3 regions of the Planococcus kocurii genome follow, and region 1 is predicted to be linked to each of the others. Evidence: riboswitches for the same ligand, from Rfam matches in the RefSeq annotation. Region 1 holds a riboswitch; each other region holds the start of a gene.
What was found. A riboswitch is a leader RNA that binds a small molecule or an ion and turns the genes downstream of it on or off. The one in region 1 is predicted to bind cobalamin.
Positions count from the first base shown of each region.

Region 2: it holds a riboswitch for cobalamin, as region 1 does, so the genes downstream of both, AUO94_RS09690 (acyl-CoA thioesterase) here and AUO94_RS00100 (ATP:cob(I)alamin adenosyltransferase) in region 1, are expected to answer to the same signal.
Region 3: it holds a riboswitch for cobalamin, as region 1 does, so the genes downstream of both, AUO94_RS11930 (ABC transporter substrate-binding protein) here and AUO94_RS00100 (ATP:cob(I)alamin adenosyltransferase) in region 1, are expected to answer to the same signal.

Region 1 covers NZ_CP013661.2:4,154-7,435, forward strand. The annotation lists gene AUO94_RS00095 (HNH endonuclease) at 1-923, shown strand, start outside; cobalamin riboswitch at 979-1,172, shown strand; gene AUO94_RS00100 (ATP:cob(I)alamin adenosyltransferase) at 1,336-1,884, shown strand; gene AUO94_RS00105 (ABC transporter substrate-binding protein) at 1,881-2,825, shown strand; gene AUO94_RS00110 (arylamine N-acetyltransferase family protein) at 2,896-3,282, opposite strand, start outside.
Region 2 covers NZ_CP013661.2:1,966,963-1,970,244, forward strand. The annotation lists gene AUO94_RS09680 (DUF3934 family protein) at 1-58, shown strand, start outside; gene AUO94_RS09685 (PAS domain S-box protein) at 267-1,043, shown strand; cobalamin riboswitch at 1,140-1,316, shown strand; gene AUO94_RS09690 (acyl-CoA thioesterase) at 1,465-1,950, shown strand; gene AUO94_RS09695 (ribonucleoside-diphosphate reductase subunit alpha) at 1,952-3,282, shown strand, end outside.
Region 3 covers NZ_CP013661.2:2,420,276-2,423,557, reverse strand. The annotation lists gene AUO94_RS11935 (FecCD family ABC transporter permease) at 1-458, opposite strand, end outside; gene AUO94_RS11930 (ABC transporter substrate-binding protein) at 442-1,413, opposite strand; cobalamin riboswitch at 1,588-1,774, opposite strand; gene argS (arginine--tRNA ligase) at 1,819-3,282, opposite strand, start outside.

The sequences.
Region 1 (3,282 bases):
CCTATCAAGAAGAACGCAACGCAGAGGTTCTTTGGTCACCGAGGGTTGATAAATCGGGGATGATTCCACACTCTTGGAAACGAATGCAGGAGTTAAAAAAAGGCGATATCGTTTTTCATTATGTAAAAGGATTTTTAGTAGCTATTAGTCATGTACGAGAAGATTGTAAACATGGAACCAAACCTAAAAGTACAGACGAGCAGCAGGACAGTACTGAAGAGGCATTTATCGCACGGGCTGTTTATCGCGAATTGGACAATCCGTTATCCATTAAGGCGTTTTTTAGCGACATAGAGCCTTTACTGCCCGTAAAATACGCGGCATTTCAAGAAGATGCTAGTGGCAATTCAGGTTATTTGTATCCATGCAATGAAGAACTGGCGATGAAATTTTTAGAACTAATTAGCGCCTTAAATATTTTCACCTTGGAAGTCGAACAATTGGAGTTGTCAATGGAAGTGATTAAAAAAACAGAGCATGATCCATTAATCAGCTTGATTGCAGAAGCAGAACTACAAATCAAAATGAAAATGCGTAGAGGTAAAGAACAATTCAGAGAAAGTTTATTGCCGCTTTGGAACGGAGAATGTCCACTTTGTGGAATTGGTATTGACGCTGTGTTGAAAGCGACGCATGCCAAGCCTTGGAAAGACAGCTCAGCTGAAGAACGGCTAGATGCTTTTAATGGCATCTTACTTTGTGCCAATCATGCTGCTTTGTATTCAGCGGGGTTCATCGCATTTACCGGAGGTGGAAGTCTCCGTATTTCGAGTCAAATTCCAGAAGAACATTATCCCACCTACCAATTAAAAAGAGGGATAAAAATACCCGTTTCGCCAGAGCATGCTCTTTATTTAAGATGGCATAAACGAATCGTTTTTGTCGAACTGCCTAAAGTGAAACTGCTGGTCAATCAACAATAATCGTTCGATAAGTATGTCTTTTGTCGTACGACATATGCTACACTAGAAACAAGTGAATAATCATGCAGAAAAAAGGTGCTGATTCGTCAGCATAACAGGGAACTCGGTTAGATTCCGGGGCTGTTTCCGCAACTGTAAGTGCGTATGAAATAAGAAAATGCCACTGTTTAGTGTTACCAACTAAACGGGAAGGTTCTTAAAGTAAAGCGATGCACAAGCCAGGAGACCTACCTTTTTTTGAACGTATTTTTACTCTTCGGAAGATAAGGGAATCATACGGCAACGTTTCTATTTTGACTGCTGAAGTATGTCTCTAAATAGCTATGCCACCGTCCTCTTTTGAGGGCGGCTTTTTGCTGTTTAGAGAGCGTTCAATGCCATGATCTTCACCAAACGGAAGTGAGGTGGAATGATGAAAAAAGACATGCGTTATCTTTGTTATCCATTTATGCGGGAATCCGCAGTTACTGTGGATTTTGAAATTAGGACTGATTCGTTGACTACCCGAATCGGAGAAGCCCTGTCACTGACACAAGATATAGAAGCTATACAACGAGATCTGCAGATTTTACAACCTATGGCTTATCATTTGAACGGCTCAGTTCGCGGTAAAATAGCCGTTCATGAGGAAGACTTGATTGAGCTAAGTAACATGTATGATTATTATGTAAACTTCACAAAGGATAAAATCGGTAATTTTGTTTTGCCGCAAGGAACACACGCTGCATGCGTCCTGCATGTTTGTCGCAGTGAAGCGAAAAAATCAGTAAGGGCCTTGCACAAAGTGAGTTTAGAAAAAGAAATACCGAACATTCTCTTTGATTATGCCAATTTGTTAGCCAACGTGCTGTTTACGATGGCTGTTTATGTTAATCAGCATCACGGAGTGGAAGAAATCCCGTTCGTCAGCAAGTCCTATCCAACTAGACCTAAAAAGAAAGAAGTGACCAATCAACAATGAAAATTTCCTCGTTCAAATACGTAGCTATCGGAGCAGTTGTTTTAACTCTAGGTGCTTGTCAATCAGAAACAACAGAAAAAACAGATGCAGAACCAACGAATAAAGGAGAGGAGCAAGCAAACTATACCGTTACAGATGATTTAGACAACGAGTTGACGTTTGAAAAAGTACCTGAAACAGTTGTCTCACTTATTCCAAGTAATACTGAAATTTTGTATGGCATTGGAGCAGGAGAAAAAGTGATTGGCGCGACTGATTATGATAATTATCCAGCAGAAGCAGCTGAAGTTGAACGTGTTTCAGATTCAGTCGTTTTTAACGCAGAACGCATCATTGAAATGGATCCAGATGTCGTCATCGGTTATTCTACAGGTGCGCCAACCGGTTATGAAGAGTTAGAAGCTGCAGGTATCCAAGTATTTGTTATTGAATCAGCGCAATCTTTTGAAGATGTGTATGGCGACATCGAACAAATTTCGACCGTCATGGGTCTTGAAGACAAAGGGGATACGTTAAATAGCTCAATTCAGCAGCAAATTGAAGAAGTACAAGAAAAAATAGAAGGGGTAGAAGCGAAAAAACAAGTGTTTTTCGAAATCAGTCCTTCGCCCGAAATTTATACAGCAGGTCAAAAAACGTTCCAACAAGAAATACTGAACCATGCCAATGTCGAAAATATCTTTGGTGACCTCGAAGGATGGCCAAAAATTTCAGAAGAAGAAGTCATTACACGAAATCCAGAAATTATCACAACAACGGTTTCTTATACGGAAGATCCAATCGGGGAGATCAAAGCACGTGAAGGCTGGAGCGATATCGAAGCGATTCAAAACGATCAAGTCTTTTTCTTGGATTCTGATATCACATCACGCCCTGGACCGCGCATTGGTGACGCTGTGGAATTAGTAGCTAAAACAATTTACCCAGATTTATTTAACTAAAACACAAAAACTCCTCGCCTTAAAAGCGAGGAGTTTTTTTATGCAGTAAAACATGCCTGAAATCATAGCGTTATTTCAAGCTATCTGGATCTATTCCGAACTCCCTTTTTAATACGTTCCTCTTATCGGCTGGAGACAGCTCGATTTTTGTTTTTTGTCCATTTTCTGAGCGTGTTAACTGATGATCTGACAAAGTAATTCGTCCGTTTTGAGTTGCCCGAGTGACTAAGTCATTGTGTGTAAAAGAAGAGTCTTTAGATACTTGATTAAAGACACATCCTTCATGAAAGTCAACCAGCTGCTTTTCATCTGTTGAAAATCTATAAAGCACTTTTTCGTTCTCTTCATTTTCACGAATCAGATCATAATAAACGTCATCCACTTTTTCGATGCGGTAAGTACCACTGTGATCAGTATGGCGTTCACCACCAAGCGGAATTGGACTCACCGTCGAGTC
Region 2 (3,282 bases), 1.5 Mb from region 1:
AAAAGCGGACGAGCCGAAAACAGAAAAAGAACTAGCTTCTGAATGGGTCGATGCATAGATAGGAAAGTAGAGAGAGTTGCTTAACCGGCAACTCTTTTTAATTTGATGTGAACTTCTAGTGGACGATAAGAAATTTCTGTCTTATAAGTGATGAAAGGATTAAGAATAGATCAGCTGTTTTTACGTGTTACTTAACACTGAAAGTTTTCTCGAAAAAGTGTAAAATAGGATGTAGATAGTTTCCGAAACGGAAGGGGTGAAGGGATATGCCGAATGCACCAACTTCGTTAGCAAGTATTCCAGAAAAAGAAAAAATGTATCAGGACATTGTGAATTATTCTGACGAAACAACAATTATCCATTCAAATCAGAAGGTTTTATATATAAACCAATCAGGTGCTGAATTTTTTAAAGCGAAGCAAGAAGAAGTTGTGGGCGCAGATGTAGTAGAGGTCTTTACAGACGACTACAAAGAATTAATTACGAAGCGAATTCAAAAAGGGATGGAAAATCGTACAATTGGAGAGTTGATGGAAACGACTGTTAGACGTTTTGACGGGACTTTAGCCGATGTTGAATTGTATTGTTACCCAGTTCAGTACGGAGAAACGGTAGCCATCCAGTCCACTATGCGTGATATCACGCTTCAGAAAAAAATGTCGCATGACTTACGCCAACTTAAAAACGAAATTTCAGCACCAATTGTTCCGATTATTGATGGACTAGCTGTGTTGCCACTTGTAGGATCAGTCGATGGGGATCGGAGTATGCGCCTGCTGGATATTATCCCGCAGAAAGTTCAAGGAGAAAATTTGCATTGTCTCATTATTGATGTTTCAGGGATTTATAATATTGATAATGTGGTTGCAGAATTTCTATACAAAATTGATCAAATCATGCGCTTGTTAGGCATTCAGCTTATTTTTACAGGAATTCGTCCTGAACTGGCATTAAAAGCTGTCGATGTGCGCGTAGACTTTAGCAAACTAAAGACAATGAGTACCGTAAAACAAGCGTTAAAACAATATTTGACGGCTAATTAACACGAGTTTGTAAATAGTCTTGTTAAAAGTATGAAAGTGGTTTATAGTGTATAGATACAACATTTAGTGTTTTTTATTATTCAGATAACTATATGTAGTGAAAATAGTGATAAAGGTGCCTGAAAAGGCTTAAAAGGGAATCCGGTAATACCGGAGCTGTACCCGCAACTGTAAGTGCTGACGAGCTATCACAATCCACTGTCCAATGGACGGGAAGGAGATAGCAGAGGATGACGCACAAGCCAGGAAACCTGCCTTTGTTCTAAGTTTATGATCTTCTCCGGGAGTTGAGAAGGATAACGAAGATATTCTGCGCGAGCAGCTATTTTTTGCTGCCTTTCTCCGCTATTCTGCGTTTTCCACCCCATCCTCCCTGAGAGGATGGGTTTTTTTGTTTTACATAGAAGGAGGAAATGCAATCATGACAGAACCATTAGCAGCAGGTGTGGCAAGAACCATTCAAACAAAGTTAGTGTTGCCACCTGATACGAATCATTTAGGAACGATATTCGGTGGAACCGTACTCGCGTATATTGATGAAATTGCCGCTATTACTGCCATGAGGCACAGCGGAAAAGCAGTCGTTACAGCTTCGATTGATACGGTGAATTTTTTATCTTCCGCTAAAGTAGGGGACATTTTCATCTTAGAAGGTGTTGTAATATCGACAGGAAGAACATCGATGGAAGTGTATGTTAAAGCAGAATGTCAGCAGATTGAAACCGGCAATAGAAATTTGACGACGACAGCTATTTTGACAATGGTTGCAGTCGACAGTGACGGCAAACCGACACCGGTCGTTGGTGTTATACCAGAAACTCCTGCTGAAAAAGAATTATTTAAAAGCGCACAGGAGCGGAAACAGCGACGCATGAAAGTGAACGAATTCGCAAAGGAGTTATGCTGATATGAATATGAAAACAGATACAACAGAAATGGACGCAGTAGAAAAAGCGCTCAAGCGAGCAACTGAGGTTTATGGACTAGATACGCGCGAGCTACTAGAGCGAGCAGCAAAACTCGCTGAACAAGCAAAAGGCGAGCAATCCTTACTTTATGCATTAAATCGTATCACAATGGACGAGCCAGACTGGACTTACGTAGCGGCAGAGTTGTATGTCAGTGATTTGTATAAGAAAGCCGCAAGCAGCCGCAATTATTCCGCTACTGAAAAATATGGTGACTTTTATGAGTTAATCAAAGCATTAACACAAGTCGGGATCTACTCAAAAGAGCTCTTAGCTTCTTATTCTCAAGAAGAGATTACAGAAATAGGTCAAGAAATCGAGCCGAGTCGGGATTTGCTATTTAACTACATCGGTTTGTTTTTACTGGCAGATCGTTATTTGGCAAAAGACTATGAAGGGCAGTTGTTTGAACTTCCGCAAGAGCGCTTTTTAGTTATTGCCATGACGTTAATGCAAAATGAGCCGCAAGAGCGTCGATTAGAGCTCGTTAAAGAAGCGTATTGGGCGATGAGTCATTTGTATATGACCGTTGCGACTCCAACTTTATCGAATGCAGGTAAAAGTTTTGGGCAATTGTCTTCGTGTTTTATCGATACGGTAGACGATTCTTTAGACGGCATTTACTTAAACAACTGGGATATCGCGCGCCTTAGTAAAGATGGTGGGGGCATCGGCATTTATTACGGCAAAGTGCGAGCGTTAGGCTCAGACATTAAAAAATTCAAAGGCAATTCTTCGGGTGTCGTACCGTGGATTCGTTTGCTTAATGATACAGCGGTCAGTGTCGATCAGCTAGGTCAGCGTCAAGGAGCAGTCGCGATTTACTTAGACGTCTTCCATAAAGACATTATGAACGGCTTCTTGGATTTGAAAACCAATAATGGCGACGAGCGCCGCAAAGCACATGATATTTTCACAGGTGTATCAATTCCAGATTTGTTTATGGAGCGTCTGCAAGAAAAAGACGAAAACGGACGCAGTATTGGGGAATGGCATACGTTCTGTCCACACCAAGTCAAGCAAGTGATGGGCTGGAAAGATGCGAATGGCAACGCATTAGGACTTGAAGATTTTTACGATGAAAAAGATTCCAAATACTTTAGCGAAAAATACCAAGAAGCAGTTGATCATCCGTTATTGCCGCGTAAAACGTATCGCGCAATGGAAATTATGGCGCGCATCATGGTGTCTCAGCTAGAAACTGGCACACCGTATATGTTTTACCGTGACGAAGTCAATCGTCAAAATCCGAACAAGCACACAAGAGGTCG
Region 3 (3,282 bases), 1.1 Mb from region 1:
CCAGTTAAAATGACCGTTTCCATTTTCATCGAGCGATCCACCAGTTTTGCAAAGCTCATAACGGCAAACATCGTCAGCAATGCTCCGATCATGCTCATAACCGGTAAGGTGAAGGGTCCTAAAAACGGTATCGAAATGCCAAAAAAGAGCGTCGTCACAGCGCCGACTGAGGCACCGGAAGACACTCCCAGGGTGTAAGGATCGGCCAATGGATTTTTTAAAAGCCCTTGGAACGCAGCACCCGCAATCGCTAGCGCTGCTCCAACAAGCCCTGCCAAAATTACGCGAGGCATGCGAATATTCCATAAAATATTGGCCGCCGCTTCATCTGATGACGGATTCCACAGCACAACTGGTGAAATAGAAACCGTTCCAACGGTCACCCCGAGCAATACGGCTCCTACTAAAATCAGCAGAGAGACGCTGTATGCTACTAGATGTTTACTCATTGAAAACATCAGGATAAACTGCCTGTGCCATTTCCATTAGTCCTGCAGTTAAACGTGGTCCTGAACGAGTGAGCATATCCGAATTTAAGCTGTAGATGGCATCTTCTTTAACAGCTGTTACTTCTGCAAAGCCGCCACGTTTTTTAATTTGACCGACTGCATCTTCAACATAATCGCCTTCTGTCGTGATCATAACATCCGGATTTGCTGCAACGATTGCTTCTGGGTCCATAATAACCCATCCTTCTAATTCGCCAGCAACGTTTTCCGCATTAATCAATGTCAACATTTCATCCATGAATGTGCCGCTTCCCGTTGTGTAAATGTCCGGTTGGCTGCCGACTTCTAAAAAGACCGTTTTGGGTTCTTCAATTGTTGCTGCCAGTTCTTCGATTTCAGCCACTTGGACTTCCATTTCTGAAACTAGTTTTTCTGCTGCTTCCATCGTTCCTGTCGCTTGTGCAATTTCTGTAATTGAATCGTAAACTTCTTCAAAACTAGCCGCATTTTGAACGACGAATACGTCAAGGCCTGCATCACGTAATTGTTGCAATCCAGCATCTCCAACACCTAGTCCCGATTCGTGTGCAAGTACTAAGTCTGGCTGAAGGCTAATAATTTTTTCTACATTAAATTCTTGTCCCCCAATTTTTTCAACATCCGTTGTTTCTTCTGGGTAGTTATCATAATCGGATACGCCGACCATTTTTTCACCTAATCCTAATTCATAAGCAATTTCTGTATTCGATGGAATCATTGAGACAATAGCTTCTGGCTCTTCTTCAATAACAATTTCATCTCCGACTGCATCTGTAATGGTTACCGGATATTCAACTTCCGCTACTTCTGCCGGTGGTTCTGCTGGTGTTTCGACATCCTCTTCAGGTGTTGCCGCATCTCCACATCCTGCTAGTAAAACGGCTGCTAATCCCGCTGTTGCTCCAAACTCCCAAAACTTGTTCATCATTAAAATCCCCCTAGAGTGTCGTGTTTTTGTTATAAAAAATCGCTGCAGGCGGACGCTGATTTGTGGACTACTTAAAACTGACACAAAACAAAATCCCCCGCAAAGTTCTGCGAGGGATTGAAAGGACGCCATAAAAAAGCATGCGCATCCAGCCTTTCCTCGCAGGCATATGGGTGTGTTGTCATAAAGGCAGGTCTCCTGGCTTGTGATCATTGGTGTTTGCACCTTCCCAAAGCATTGCTTCAGTGGCATATTGCAAATTCCTCTCACATACAGTGGCGGGACCGCGCCGGAGTTGAACCGGCTTCCCTTTTAACTCATGTTCTTAGACATAAGCACCTTTATGAATCGCTATTAAGTTCTAATTCTGTTTCATTATACACGTAACCGTTTAGCTTTCGCTTACATTTTTTCAGGAGCTTCGACGCCGACTGTTTTGAGTGCATTCGCTAACGTTGTTTTCACAGCCGTGATCAATGCCAAACGAGCACTTGTCATTTCGGCGTTTGCTGCATCTAATACTTTATTGGCATTGTAGAAACTATGGAAATTTGACGCCAATTCTTGAATGTACGTTGTAATACGGTGAGGTGCACGTTGTTTCGCTGCATCTGCGATGACTTGTGGGAAATCCCCAATTTTTTTCAAAACATCAATTTCTTTTTCAGAAGTCAACAAGTTTAAATGCTCTTCTGAAGCTAGTAAACCTTGTTCTTCTGCTTGACGCAAGATTGAGCTAATACGAGCATGCGCATATTGCGAGTAATAAACCGGGTTTTCGTTGGACTGTGAAACGGCCAAATCCAAATCAAAGTCCATATGCGAATCGCCTGAACGCATCGCGAAGAAATAACGAACGGCATCTAGTCCAACTAGTTCGACTAGTTCGCGCATCGTTACCGCTTTTCCTGTACGTTTACTCATCTTCATTTTTTCGCCGTCTTTGTACAATTGCACCATTTGAATAATGCTCACTTCAAGTGTATCACGGTCATAACCAAGCGCTTCGATCGCTGCTTTCATCCGTGGAATATAACCGTGATGGTCAGCACCCCAAACGTTGATCAGCTTGCCAAAACCGCGTTGCAATTTATCTTCATGGTAGGCAATATCCGGCATTAAATACGTATACGTGCCATCATTTTTAATTAAGACACGATCTTTGTCATCTCCAAATGTTGTTGACCGGAACCATGTAGCGCCTTCTTCTTCAAAGACATGACCATTTGCACGGAGCTTAGCTAATGCTTCATCGATTTTACCGTTTTTGTATAAGGATGATTCTGGGTACCATTCATCAAACTCAACGCGGAAGTTTGCTAAATCTTGTTGCAGTTTAGCTAATTCCACTTTTAACCCGTGTTGACGGAATGTTTCAAAACGCTCTTCATGCGTCATGCTAACAAATTTATCGCCATGTTCTTGAACCAGCGCTTCTGCGATGTCTTTAATATCTTGGCCACGGTAGCCATCTTCTGGCATGCTGTCGCCTTTGCCAAGTGCTTCAAAATAACGCGCTTCGATCGATAAAGCCAAATTGTTAATTTGGTTACCGGCATCGTTAATATAATATTCACGAGATACATCATATCCAGCCAAGTCTAGAATGTTGCATAGCGAATCGCCGACTGACGAGCCACGCGCATGCCCTAAATGCAGGTCTCCAGTTGGATTAGCCGAAACAAACTCGACTTGGATGCGCTCATTGCCGCCTGCCGTTGAACGCCCGTAATCTACTTTTTGCTCTAGTACCGTTTTGACAACGTCCTGCAAATAATCTTTTTTGATTGTAATGTTGATAAATCCGGGTCCAGCAATATCTACTGTTTGGATGTTCGCTGCATCTTTATCAAGATTTGCTACAAT